DNA from 4 places in the Paenibacillus germinis genome. Region 3 is predicted to be linked to each of the others. Evidence: riboswitches for the same ligand, from Rfam matches in the RefSeq annotation. Region 3 holds a riboswitch; each other region holds the start of a gene.
What was found. Region 3 has a riboswitch for cyclic di-AMP ahead of GC102_RS09740 (CAP domain-containing protein). Riboswitches for the same ligand answer to the same signal wherever they lie in the genome.
Positions count from the first base shown of each region.

Region 1: another riboswitch for cyclic di-AMP. It lies ahead of GC102_RS06770 (hypothetical protein); the one in region 3 lies ahead of GC102_RS09740 (CAP domain-containing protein).
Region 2: another riboswitch for cyclic di-AMP. It lies ahead of GC102_RS32770 (C40 family peptidase); the one in region 3 lies ahead of GC102_RS09740 (CAP domain-containing protein).
Region 4: another riboswitch for cyclic di-AMP. It lies ahead of GC102_RS26910 (C40 family peptidase); the one in region 3 lies ahead of GC102_RS09740 (CAP domain-containing protein).

Region 1 is NZ_WHOC01000028.1:222,062-225,459, reverse strand. Features, by position in the region: gene GC102_RS06775 (PH domain-containing protein) at 72-686, opposite strand; gene GC102_RS06770 (hypothetical protein) at 1,083-1,469, opposite strand; cyclic di-AMP (ydaO/yuaA leader) riboswitch at 1,557-1,693, opposite strand; gene gdhA (NADP-specific glutamate dehydrogenase) at 1,956-3,326, shown strand; gene GC102_RS06760 (FAD-binding protein) at 3,387-3,398, opposite strand, start outside.
Region 2 is NZ_WHOC01000168.1:26,936-30,333, forward strand. Features, by position in the region: gene GC102_RS32760 (M1 family metallopeptidase) at 1-219, shown strand, start outside; gene GC102_RS32765 (hypothetical protein) at 295-1,113, shown strand; cyclic di-AMP (ydaO/yuaA leader) riboswitch at 1,283-1,421, shown strand; gene GC102_RS32770 (C40 family peptidase) at 1,425-1,901, shown strand; guanidine-I (ykkC/yxkD leader) riboswitch at 2,024-2,126, shown strand; gene sugE (quaternary ammonium compound efflux SMR transporter SugE) at 2,215-2,535, shown strand; gene GC102_RS32780 (hypothetical protein) at 2,629-2,904, shown strand; gene GC102_RS32785 (hypothetical protein) at 3,143-3,337, shown strand.
Region 3 is NZ_WHOC01000047.1:24,905-28,302, reverse strand. Features, by position in the region: gene GC102_RS09755 (FAD:protein FMN transferase) at 1-446, shown strand, start outside; gene GC102_RS09750 (RnfABCDGE type electron transport complex subunit D) at 448-1,257, shown strand; gene GC102_RS09745 (DinB family protein) at 1,369-1,839, shown strand; cyclic di-AMP (ydaO/yuaA leader) riboswitch at 1,962-2,094, shown strand; gene GC102_RS09740 (CAP domain-containing protein) at 2,100-2,750, shown strand; gene GC102_RS09735 (phosphotransferase family protein) at 2,977-3,398, shown strand, end outside.
Region 4 is NZ_WHOC01000144.1:61,835-65,232, forward strand. Features, by position in the region: gene GC102_RS26905 (hypothetical protein) at 1-456, opposite strand, end outside; gene GC102_RS26910 (C40 family peptidase) at 639-1,529, opposite strand; cyclic di-AMP (ydaO/yuaA leader) riboswitch at 1,532-1,690, opposite strand; gene GC102_RS26915 (MgtC/SapB family protein) at 1,769-2,449, opposite strand; gene GC102_RS26920 (glycerophosphodiester phosphodiesterase) at 2,521-3,264, opposite strand; gene GC102_RS26925 (ABC transporter substrate-binding protein) at 3,309-3,398, opposite strand, start outside.

The DNA of each region.
Region 1 (3,398 bases), on a different contig from region 3:
ATCGTTTCCGGTCGCCCCCCTCGTAACATTCCACCACACTTTATTTCATTATACCGGAAAATATGTCACATTTAGTTATTGATATAGCGTTCGAAAATGTAACCGAAATCCTTGACCTTTAACTCAGAGTGCTTATTCTTCAACCAATTGTAGGTAGATTCGTTGATTGCATCGAATTGGGCTACAGGGGAAGTAGTTTGAGTTGTGATACGGCCTGTCGCTTCCTTAGCAATAACTACGCTTTGCTTCGCGTAACCAAACAAGTCCTCGTTATGTGCTACCGTCTCGGAAATCTTAATTAAGGCTTTATACAAGTCTTTGATCTGCTCAATTTGCTTCTTGTCCACATCAATCGAGAAGTTGACGTCACCGATAATGAACTTGATCTCGACGTCAAGATCGATAGTTCCTGCAGTTTCCAAATACACTTTGGAAATTGCATTTGTGTGGTAGCTGTAACGTTTCAGCATACGCTTGCTGCTAATAGCACTATCTCCATCAAGGTGGATTAGGGCAAGGTTGGTAAAGCAGTATTCGTCTTTCTTCGACTTAATGATGAAGAAAATCTTCTCGCCATCCTCATGCATGACATAATCATCTGAATCTACTTTGTCGAAATCACTCGGACTAATTACCTTACCGATATCACTTAAACCTAATGCATCTGCCGCAAACTTCTTGAACAATGGAATCATCCTCTCATTTTGGAAATAAGGATAAGTCGGTATCCAACTCGGGATTTAGAAAAACCGATCCTTAGTGTTACCCTATTATACATTAATGGTAGATTTTACATAAGTAGTTGGATTGCAGTGATTAGAGTGATATGATTCCTGATTATTTCAAGGCTCTTATTCTATTCTCAAATTACAAGTCACAATAGGCGATAGCATTAAAACTTTCCGGACCGATCCGAATTGGCTGCGTGCTGTTAGAACTTACAAACGCGGAATATTGGCTTACAACGAAGACCTTGATGAAACTGCCGGATAAGAGAGTCATAGATCACCGACTAATGCAATACTAAAAAGCAGCTTCTTCGCAGAGGCTGCTTTTTAATTTTGTTTTTCGGCTAGAAACCATCATATAATACTGCTTCTGATGTACTCTCTGAGACAAGGATACGGACCACCAAAAATATGAGCCATGGTTACGATAAATTTATGATGTTCCTCCCAAATTTTCGGGGAAATGCCGACGCGATTGGCTAGTAATTGTTGAACTGCTAATTCACTTTCCGAACTTAGTTGGTTTAGCAAGTCATTGTTTTGTCCGACTGTTTTGCTTATTTCCAATAAAGCCTGTGTTTCGACACCTGATGGCCGATACGCCAAATTCGAAAATTGAATGTCAAACTCCTCCAGCCGTCGCTTTAAGTGAAGAATCTCATCTTGACGTTGTACAGAAGTGTTTGATCTTTTCAATTGAAAAAGCTTCTTCACCTCTTTGGTAACTCTCTTAATAAACATGTCTAATTCCTCCTTTTTTCTCTTGAACGAAAAAAGGAAGCGAGGGAATAGAGTCCTAAAATATAAAGGACACTTTTAATATTTCTATCATTTTCTTTCCACGCTGACGAAGTTAGCTGACGGATTCGGGTTGAAAGCTAACCCTAACACTTAAAAAGTGTACTCACCCCAGAAAACTTGGTTCCCCCGCTTCTTTAATCTAAAGAATTAAGCGTAGTATGATTCATTCTTATTTTATCAATTTACCCCAATACATATCTAGAAACAATAGTAATATTTACTTATATTTTTTATGTCATCAGTCTTGTACCTAGTAACGGAGCATGGATGTCATGTTATTTTATTTCATACCAAATGAGCACTTGATTAACACATCTAGGTAAGCTTACATGACATGTAAATTTTAATTGCTCAATTGCCCAGGATAAGGTAAAACTATACTATTAGACATTTTTAATATAACTGATTGTGAAGGTGGATGAGGTTGTGATTGTTCAAGTGGATAATGAGGTAGTTGCAAGGGAATATGTACATGTCGTTTACGAAACCGTAGTCAAACGTAATCCTTATGAGTATGAGTTCCATCAAGCTGTGAAGGAGATTTTAGAGTCGCTGATCCCGGTTCTCTCAAAGCATCCGAAGTATATGAAATCAGGTATTCTTGAGCGGATCGTGGAACCAGAGCGCTTAATCACTTTCCGCGTGCCATGGGTAGATGACCAAGGGATTACGCAAGTTAATCGTGGTTTTCGTGTTCAATTTAACAGTGCGATTGGGCCGTACAAGGGTGGGTTGCGTTTTCATCCCTCCGTTAACGCTAGCATTATTAAATTTCTTGGATTCGAGCAAACTTTCAAAAACTCCCTTACAGGCCAGCCGATCGGCGGCGGTAAAGGCGGTTCCGATTTCGATCCTAAAGGAAAGTCCGATAATGAAATCATGCGCTTTACTCAAAGTTTCATGACAGAGCTCTATAAATATATGGGTCCGGACACTGATGTTCCGGCAGGAGACATTGGCGTAGGCGCACGCGAAATTGGTTACATGTTCGGTCAGTACAAGAGAATTCGCGGTGCTCACGAGGCTGGTGTACTGACAGGAAAAGGGATCATCTATGGAGGCAGCTTGGGACGTACCGAAGCGACTGGGTATGGATGTGTTTACTTTGTGAATGAAATGCTGCAATCCAAGGGCCTTAGCTTCGAGGGCAGCACCGTAGTAGTTTCCGGCTCCGGCAATGTGGCCATATATTCCATGCAAAAGGCGATACAGCTAGGCGCTAAGGTCGTTGCTTGCAGCGACTCCAATGGCTATATCTATGATAAAAAAGGGATCTGCCTAGACACGATTCGACGGTTGAAGGAAGTTGAGAGAAAGAGAATCAGCGAGTATGTAAAGGAGCATCCGACCGCAACCTATCATGAGGGTTGTAACGACATATGGTCCGTCCCATGCGACATTGCGCTTCCTAGCGCAACACAGAACGAGATTAATGAGGATGCGGCGAAGATCCTTGTAAGCAACGGAGTAATAGCGGTGGGGGAAGGCGCGAATATGCCATCTACCTTGGAAGCGATTGATGTATTCCTGCAGGCAGGTGTGCTTTTTGGACCGGCCAAGGCAGCGAATGCAGGCGGTGTTGCCGTATCAGCGCTAGAAATGTCTCAAAACAGCATGAGATACTCATGGCAATTCCATGAGGTGGACGATAAGCTCCATGTGATTATGAAAAATATTTACAAAAGCGCTGTCCAAGCGGCAGAGGAATACGGGCATCCGGGCAATCTTGTTGTAGGTGCCAATATTGCAGGCTTTACAAAAGTGGCCGACGCCATGATTGCTCAAGGTGTTGTTTAGGGAAAATAGCAATTATCTAGAATAATTCGATTATGACAAGCGTCTTTGCTCCGGTTCATTTCATCGGAATAA
Region 2 (3,398 bases), on a different contig from region 3:
GATAAAACATGGGACGGGAAAGAAAGCAGTATCGAATTCAAACTAACCCACAAGACTCCTGTAGACTGGGTTCGAATTGATCCTAATTACTCGCTCGTGCTGGAAAATAAACATATTAATAATTTTATGCAAACGCAAGTGAATACCAAGTGGAAAATCCGCCTAAATCTCGGTCTCATTCAATTCCTGCAAGCCATTTTCGGCTGGGTCGCCTGGTAAGCGGCTAAAGCAAAACTCTAGTGCACATGCTTACGAAGAAAGTTTTCCTACGGAAAACTCTTAGGAGGGACAACTGTGGCAACTTATATCAAGTCTGGCTTCAGGGCGGCTTTACGGCAACCTTTCGCCACGATCGTCTTGTTCCTGTATCAGATGGGCTGGGGCATCCTGCTGTATAAGCTTGTACAGGGTGTTCTCGTCCCTCTCATGCACCGCTATCCTGGTGGCGAGCAACCGAAGCAAGCGCTGCAGCTATTTCTAGCTGAAGGACAGTTCCAACTTGTCAAAACCGATCTTAGCCATTCCTACCTTTGGTGGCTGGCTGCTCTACTTGTTGTTCGCATGCTGCTCACTCCAATATTGAATAGCGGCGTCTACTACTCGCTGACCCATTCCCAGCAAAATGCCGGCTATCGCTTTTTCCGAGGCATAAAGGAGCTTATGCTCCCATTCCTAATCGCATATGTCGTTCGAATCTCGCTTTCTTTGCTGCCGCTCATATGGCTGTTTCCTAAAGCGCAAAAACAATTCGCACATACCACATCGTATGAGCAAGCGGCCCTCCAATTACTGCCTTGGCTTCTCGGCATGCTCGTCTATGGCTTTCTCTTACATCTTCTTTTTATGTACGTGCAGTTCGCGATTGCTGCCAAACTTGGCATTTTATCCACCGTCATCACTTTCGTTCGCTCTTTGCTTCCTATTATCGGGCTTGCACTTATCCTCCTAATCGCCTCAGGACTATTGGCAGGGGTCACAGTCACTGCAACTTACATTTGGGCAGGTCTGGTAGCACTAATCATTTATCAGCTCTTTCCGCTTTTCCACATTTTCTTCCAAATGTGGGCCATAACTTCCCAATATCAGCTTCTATCTGCCAAAATGAACGGCTAAGTGCATATAAATAAGCTGAAATTAGCACATTTTCTTCTCCCCCCTTGCAAAAGGGGCTTTTTTTTGTTTATTTCCCTAATAAACTTGCATATTTTAATGAGTAGACTCATAGAAAAGGAGGATTTTAAATGTTTATGACGAATTACAAGGACTAGCATCAAAAAAAACCAAATATTTCATGCCGAATTCCTCATTTCTTGGGGAAACGGGGGAACCACACCGGGTGAATTGATCTTGCAAGACAGGGATCATAGGGAACCTTCAACCGAACCCTCCAGCTAACCTCGTAGGCACCGGAAGGAGACAAGCAGTTGAAAAAGATTGTTGCTCTTGTTTTTAGCCTTGTTTTGTTTTTGAGTATCGGTTTAGGAAGCGTGTCAGCGGCCCAATCCACTTTGGATGAAACGGTTGACGGATTGCTCGGAATTCCGTACAGAACGGCAGGAACAACCACAAAGGGCTTTGATTGCTCTGGTTTTACCTCATACGTTTTCGACAAATTCGGCATTGATCTTCCTCATAGCTCATCATCTCAAAATAAAGAAGGCTTCTGGGTTGACAAAAAAGATCTTCGTAAAGGTGATCTTGTGTTCTTTGACACAAGCGGCGGCAATGGCATTTCTCACGTTGGTATCTATCTTGGAAACGGTGAATTCATTCACTCTGCTTCCGATGAAGGTATAGTGAAAAGCAAACTTAGCCAATCTTATTACGCGAAGCGGTATGTATCAGCCAGACGAGTTCTGTGGGATGATATCTACAATCAACTAACTGCTGAATCCAAGTAAACTCTGCAAGACTCATGAATAAAGCCCGGACAAGCCCCGCTCGAAAGAGCAGCTTTCAGGGCTTTTATTCATTTGCAAATCTTGTAACTTGACATCGTATGTTAGCCGTTCTATAATAACGGCATATTGTTTTCTAGGGTTCCGTGGCGTTCATCGTCAGACTGGTCCGAGGGGAAACACGCAGCGAATACGCTGTGGTCACGGAGGGGAAAAAGCCCGGGAGTCATATCGCTTTAGCGATATAACTTCCAGGCTTTTTCCTTTTTTGCGGCATAATAGGTACGTATAAGAAATTTAAGAGGAGTGATTCATCATGGCATGGTTATATCTCGTTATTGCAGGTGTATTTGAGGTACTTTGGGCGATCTCGTTGAAATTTTCGAATGGTTTTACACGTTTAGTTCCTTCCCTCGTCACGATCGCAGGGATGATTGTAAGTTTCTATTTTTTAGCGGTAGCAACAAAAACTCTCCCTATAGGCACAGCATACGCGGCTTGGACCGGAATTGGTGCTGTCGGCGCGATTATAATCGGCACCCTCTTTCTAGATGAACCCATTAGTTTAACAAGGATCTTGTTCATGATTCTGATCCTAGTTGGCGTTCTCGGCCTTAAATTTACTTCTGGGCATTAGAGATTTTGTATAAATCGTTCCCTATCTATGCAGATTAATCCTTACAAGGATGGAGGAGCGTTATGATAAGAATGTTTAGGAGGGAAACTTAACGTGAATACACCTGATGATATCAATCGAAAACAGAATCGTGAAGACGGATTCCTCGTAGAGGGGTTAGAAGTTGACTCCGATGTTAACGAGGATCGCAACCGAGAGCTGCAATTGGACGATTCGTTTCAATATTGGTACCGTAACGTTGGTTACTGGGTTCAGCAAAAGGAAGATATAACTCAGGTGCCGAAAGAGAATGTCTTCGATGCCGCCGCTGAGATGGATGCCGAGCAGGAGTTAAACGAGACTACGGAAGACGATGAGATCAATAGGTAAGGTCAAACGAGAGTTCAAATATTACATCTAGGAGACCGTCGATTCATTCAACCAATCTTGCTCTACATGCAGGTGTCTTAAATCGGGATCAATCGTCATATATGCTAGGTTGAGGTTGCTGGATGAGTGAATCCCTATTCGCAGTTGAACGATGTTGTAGAAGTTATGTGTACCAGTTGTAAGAAAGCATAATTAATCAAACGACAGTCTCTCTAGAATATCATTGGAGGAATGAACGATGTCAAACAATACGAGTAATCCGAATAACGTTGATGTTAACAAAACCAGTATCTTTAAAAACGGAGTTCAATCCGCAACGAATTATGTACAAAACGCCATTGAAAACGTAACTGGATCCACACAAGACGCAACTCAAAACTTAGTGAATAACGTAATGAAAAGACGACAAAATGAAAATGAAAATAATAAATAATAATATGGAGAAAAGCTTAGTCAGAAAGCAGCCGCGGGCCTTGACTAAGCTTTTTTTGTTG
Region 3 (3,398 bases):
CTAAGGGATTCGCCATCGACTTGGCTGCACATGAGTTGAAAGAATTTGAAGGATTTGTCGTCAATGCCGGTGGTGATCTCTATGCTGGGGGGCTAGACGAAAGCGGCAGCAAGTGGAGAATTGGTATTCAACATCCCGAGTACAAAGAACAAATCATACAAACGGTTGAAATATCGAATGAGGCGGTCTGTACCTCTGGAAGTTACGAGCGCAAGAGCGAATTAAAAGCCGATATGCATCATATCATCGATCCCAGAACTAAACAATCACCGGGCGAATGGGTCAGCTGCAGCGTCATCGCACCTTACGCTATGATGGCGGACGCCTTCTCGACGGCTTTCTTCTTATTGGGTTTAGACCGCGGTAGTACGTTAATAGAACAAGTTGATCTCAAAGGAATCTTGATTACATCCGATTTACAAATTTATAACGTAGGGGGTAATTAAAATGACAGCTAACCAATGGATGAAAACCCCAAAGGGATATGTCGTAGTTTCCATGGTTGCCTTTCTATTAATAGCCTCTATAGGGTCATTAGATTTCAGTGGCATTTATAATGGCATCATTGCCGTCGTTGTTTCTTCAGCCGTGGATATCCTTTGTTCCCGCATAGCCAAAAAGAAGCGAATGATGCCGGATGGTGCGGTGATAACAGGGTTAATCATTGCTTTAGTCTTAAGTACAACTTCCTCATGGTATATTGTTGCAGCAACTTCCATTATCGCTATTTTGTCAAAACATTTACTTGTCCATAAGAAAAAACCAATCTTCAACCCAGCGGCTTTCGGACTGCTTCTGTCCATCCTTTTCTTTCGAACAGGACAGAGTTGGTGGGGCGCATTCGGGGATATTCCCACATGGACAGTCGTGTTTCTGTTAATTGGCGGATACATGGTGACGAACCGGGTGAACAAATTTCCACAAGTTTTTTCATTTCTAGGAACGTATTTCATCTTATTATTTATTATGGGGATTATTGATGTCGGAGACGCCACTGACGCACTTCGATCACCTTTTATCAATGCTTGTCTTTTCTTTGCTCTTTTTATGCTAACAGATCCGCCTACTTCACCAGCTAAATATAAGGAACAAGTCATTTTTGGCACACTTAGTGCGATCGTGGGTGCAGTAATTTATGGCATTTTTGGAGGTTTGATGTACTTATTTATAGGATTGCTTATCGGGAACTTATACCACTTACTTGTACCAAAGCTTAGGAACGCCACTATCATAAAGCCTGGCAGACTAATTAAATGAGGGATTATTTACATGCGAACAAATGTGCTGTATATTTGTTCGTAAGGAAATACAGCACAATTATAAAACAACTAGGCATGAATTATTGAGAAGTTTAAAGGAGTGTTAATCATTAACGGAACAGATCTTGTTATATTGAACTTGGAAGAAGTCCGACGTAGAAGTATTAAAGTGTGGAGCGTTATTCCTCTAACTATGCTGGATTGGAGGCCTGATGCCCAAGCCTTAAGCATTAAAGAAATGATCCGGCACATATTGGACAGCGAGCATTATTATCATCTTGCAATTCTTAACAGTGGAAGTTTGTCTTCATACGATTCTCCTTTTGACAATCGGGAATTTTCTTCGGTGGAGGATGAACTGATATTCGCACAAATGTACAGAGAACAATTCTTGAATACCGTTAAATCGTTCACCCCTGAGGATTTGTCAAATATTAAAATTAATCGAAGTGACGTAGGGTATGTTCGAACTTTAGGAGATATGTTAATGAGGATCGCATACCACGAATCCGTTCACACCGGGCAACTGTTGGATTATATGCGAACGGCTGGAATCGATCGGCCACGAATTTGGGATTAATGAGCTAATATTTTGGTCTAAAAGTAACGGCTGATACCGCTTGCAAAATATTGTTGGAAAATTTTGAGTCATGTTCTCTATGATTTCACATGTTACAATTTGTGAGATCCATATGGATCAAATAACTCAGAAGGCCGAAGTTTCATGTGAAGCACGGGGGACCCATTATTTGGGGTGAAGCCGCGACAGCGGCCGGGTGATTACTCTTTGATCCGAATCCGACAGCTAACCTCGCAGGCCGCAAAAAGGAGAGGTTTATTTTGAAACGTTACAAAAAGCTTGTGGTTACCGGCGCAATAGGATTGAGCGTCCTCGTAGGTTCGAGCGCGGCAATGGCCGCACCAGCAACCCATACGGTATCAGGTAATGATACAATGTGGTTAATATCCCAGAAGTATGGCATAAGCCTATCTTCGCTTATTAAGGCAAACCCTCAGGTTGCCAACCCGAACGTGATTTGGTCTGGTATGAGCCTCAACATTCCTGGCAGTACGAGTACAAATGCAGGTACTAAAACGCCAGTTACGACTGCGCCATCCCAAACAACTTTTGCTAGCCAAGTCGTTAACTTAGTTAACCAAGAACGATCAAAGGCTGGACTGCGTCCATTAACCAGCAATAGCGCACTTACCACCATGGCTTTGGACAAAGCGAAGGATATGTACAACAATGGTTATTTCGATCATACCTCGCCGACTTATGGGTCGCCTTTTGATATGATGAGCACATACGGCATTCGCTATTCCTACGCAGGTGAAAACATTGCAAAAGGTCAACAAACGCCTGAAGCTGTCATGAAAGCTTGGATGAACAGCACGGGTCATCGTCAAAACATTCTAAGTCCTAACTTCACCCAAATCGGTGTTGCTTTTTACAACGGCGAATGGGTACAGGAATTCATTAGCAACTAACGTAGCAACATTTGTCAGCAGAATATTTTAAGTAAAACCAGCAACTATTTGTTGCTGGTTTTTTCGTTTTTTGAATTCACCTCTCGGTTATGAGCATATATAACTAACTACAGTAAATAGAAATGTGCCCTCATTTTCAATTATATTTCCATATTAAGTAATTTGTAATAGAATGAAGCGAATGAATGTTCTAAGTGAAATTTGGGGAAGGGTTGAGGTGTCATTAATGTATCCAATCAATTTAGACGAAATACCCAATGAAATAAATGATTATTTAGGTGCCATTAAAGAAATCAGATTTCCAAGACAGGGTCATACATCTGATGTAGCAATAATTGAAAGTTCACGAGGTTGTTTTGTTATAAAAAGAGCAAAAGGTGAACAATATTGTTCCTGGTTATCTAAAGAAATTGATGTGCTATATAGTCTACATAACACGAAGTTACCTATTCCCTCTGTTTATCAGATTGTGCAACAAAAAAGTGAGAATCAGTCTTGGGCATTGCTGCAATTTTTTGAGGGGGAAACTTTAAGACATGTATTAAATAAAGAGAAAAATACGGATAAGAAGCATGAAATGATATTCAATTTTGGTTTAACCTTGTCACAAATTCACTCAACTCCATGCCCCAAGGAATTAATTAGAGA
Region 4 (3,398 bases), on a different contig from region 3:
TAGAACTTTCCCATGGTGAGACCTTGCAATATGATGAAAGCGCCAAGACTGATCCTCTTTTATTAGAAAATAAAGCACGCGATTTCTCTGATTATTACTGAATTCCCTTGTTACACCAATCATGCAAACCTTCTCGCCAATACTAAGATACTCATCAATAACAAAGGATTTCAATCGCAATCGATGCACATTTTTCTGCTGAATATAAGCTTCCATCTCTTCAATTGTCCTTTGATCCTTCGGATCCTGTTTCGTTGCGTAAAAGACTTCTTTAATAAACGTATCCGTCTGTAGACTTCTTGCCCCTTTGAAATGATTATACGTAAGAAAAAATCGATCAATGACTCCCCGAATCTCTTCTGGTATGGCAGGACCTTTTTCCACGATATACATGCTATTTGCTTTATTCGAATGTCTTTTTTTATAAAACCAACTTTTCCAGACACTTAATTGCATGCCGTTCGTGTCACCTGCTTTCTTCCAAACATTTCTTCATTATAGGCTAAAAACCATAAAATTTCGATAAAAATCGCAATATTTCGCGCAAAAAAAGAACATCTGCCTTCTATGCTTTCATTCGAAAGATTCATAGAAAACAAATGTTCGATAATTTAATCCTTTTTCATCACACGGCTTATTTACAGAACTCTTTTGGCTCCCACATATCTGGATCCCCAGTATGAACTGGCGAGACTATCTATCCTTACACCTCTAGACGTTGTCGCCGAAATGAATTGATCATTTCCCAGATAAATACCAACGTGATTTACACTGCCTGCTGCAAAAAACACAAGATCCCCAACCTTCAAGTCCGTAACCCTGGTTCCTGCTTCATCGTACATTTGGACCGAAGTTCTGGGTAGATCAATGCCTTTAGCTTCGTACAAATAGCGCACAAATCCGGAACAATCAAACCCTCCGGGTGTTGTGCCTCCCCAAACGTATGGCGTCCCCATGAACGTATTTGCTGTTTGTACGATTTGATCAGACACGGATGGTTTAGCTACCGCTGCTACCTTTGGAGCTGGTGCTGGTGGCGGTGCAATCCAGGCTGGCTTGTGCGACTTGCCATCGACATTCACAATCGCGATACGATTCGCTTCATTCCACTCAATCGGAGAACCGAATGTTTCAGTGATGAATCGCAAGGGTACATACGTATTACCTTGATAAAGCGTCGGACTGCTTTCCAGACTAATCTTCTTGCTGTTCACAATCGCTTGCTTCTCGTCGGTTGTCAGTTGAATCGTCTGCTGCTTGTTGATCAACGTGACCACGATGTCGCTTTCTTGCTTCGCCCAGCCTACTTGATAACCCAATTTCTCAGATAGTACTCGCAGTGGAACTTGCAGCGTTCCTGCGTTGTCAATAAATGGCTGTACTTCCGGGAACTGAATCAACTCATCGTTGACCTGGACTTTCACAGTGGATGTAGATGATGCGGCTTGAACCGAGGGAGCGGAAAACAGAGATACTGCCGCACAAACAAGTGCGCATGAACAAATAAAGCTTTTTGTAAAAAGTTTCAAAAATTGTTCCTCCTTGAAGCCTCCGAGGTTAGTTGACGGGTTCGGGAAGAGGTTTCCCTAGCGCGCTCAGTTTATTAAACAGCTGAGCATTCATTCACCCCAAATAAAGAAGTCCCCCGTACCAGAGCTTTTGCTGCTCCGAGATTCGGCATTTTTTGTCTATGTTAGACTAGCATAGTTGGTCTATTAGTTTCAACTTTTGTATAGTGGTAATTGTTTCCACGGGATAGCCTCACGTATTAATTGCTTATCGTTTCAACTTCGGCTGCGAGCACATATTTGATCTTCTTGATTTTGCTGTAGACAGTTGTCGTACGATGTTTGTCTGCTGTGGAAATGACCAACTGAATTTGTTGGTTCTCGTTCAAGTCCTTAATTTTGATATGTTTCACCTTCATGTATTCTTCGCTGATTTGATCGATAAGTGTGGACATGTCCCCTTCAGGACTGAAAATAATATTGATCGCCAAGTCCTTCTCCCTCAGCTTTTGTGGGCCAAGCAGCTTGATAAAAATCGGAAACAGATTGATAGCGAAAATAATAAGAATAACAGCCAAAGTCGCCTCTTGATAAAATCCTGCTCCCGTTGCGATGCCAAGAGCGGAAGCCGCCCATACCAATGCCGCGGTCGTAAGTCCAGAAATAATCTCATTACTTCGTCTTAAAATAACGCCAGCCCCAATAAAGCCTACCCCGCTAATGATTTGAGCCGCTAGCCTCATAGGATCCATATTCGTATATCCAGGGATGGAGTACTTTTGAACGGCTCCTATCGATACAATAGTGATTAAGCAGCTAGCCACCGAAATCACCATACTCGTTTTCATACCCAATGGTTTATGCTTGAGTTGACGGTCAATCCCAATCAACAGACCTAATAACAGCGCCATCCCTAGTTTCTCCAAAACAAGAAGACTCATTTCATGTCCCCATTCCTAAAGATAAAATGAAAGGTAAAGCCCCGGAAACCGGGGCTTCGCATAGAAATTTTTCACTTGGAATCCTGCGTTTGCAACAAATCTTTTAATCTTCCAGGGAAGTCCGTAATAATACCCGAAACCCCAAACCCGGTTAGATGCAGCAGATCATTTACTTCATTTGCTGTATAAGGGTAGACATAAAGCCCGCTCTCAGTCGCCTTCAGCACATCCTCGGCATCCAACATTTGAAAGTAAGGATGAAGCGAGTACACCTCCACATCAAAACTGCGTGCGTATGCGGTAGGATCAAGCAATTTGGATTGATACAAAAGACCGATCTTGGCTTCCGATTCCATTTGTTTGATCCTTCTGACACACTTATGGTCGAAAGACGAAACGATGACATTATTCAATCGGTTACGTCTGCGCAGAAATTCAACAAGCTTATGCTCCATTCTGCCGTCATACGAGTTTTTGATTTCCACGTTAATCATGATGGAATCGGGTACTAGATCAAAGACTTCGTCCAAAGTAGGCACGGTCTCCCCTTTGAACTCATCGCCAAACCAAAGACCAGCATCATAGGTTTTGATTTCCGATAAGCTTTTCTTCGCTATCAGGCCTTTTCCGTTTGTAGTCCGGTTTAACGTCATATCATGGCACACGACGATTTCCTCGTCAGCGGTCAAATGAACGTCAAGCTCAATCCCTTCACATCCCTGGCTTAATCCGAGCCGGAAGGCAGCAAGCGTATTTTCTGGGGCCATTCCTTTGGCCCCGCGATGTGCAATAATCATTGGTTTATTACTAAGCATTCCTGTTTCCTTTCCGGCTAGTGAACTCAAGCCTTTTCATATCATTATTTGACTGTTTTGTTGTAAGTTTGAATCTTCGAAGTGATCTCTTTTTCCGCTGCATCCAATGCTTCCTTCGGAGTTTTCTTGTTGTT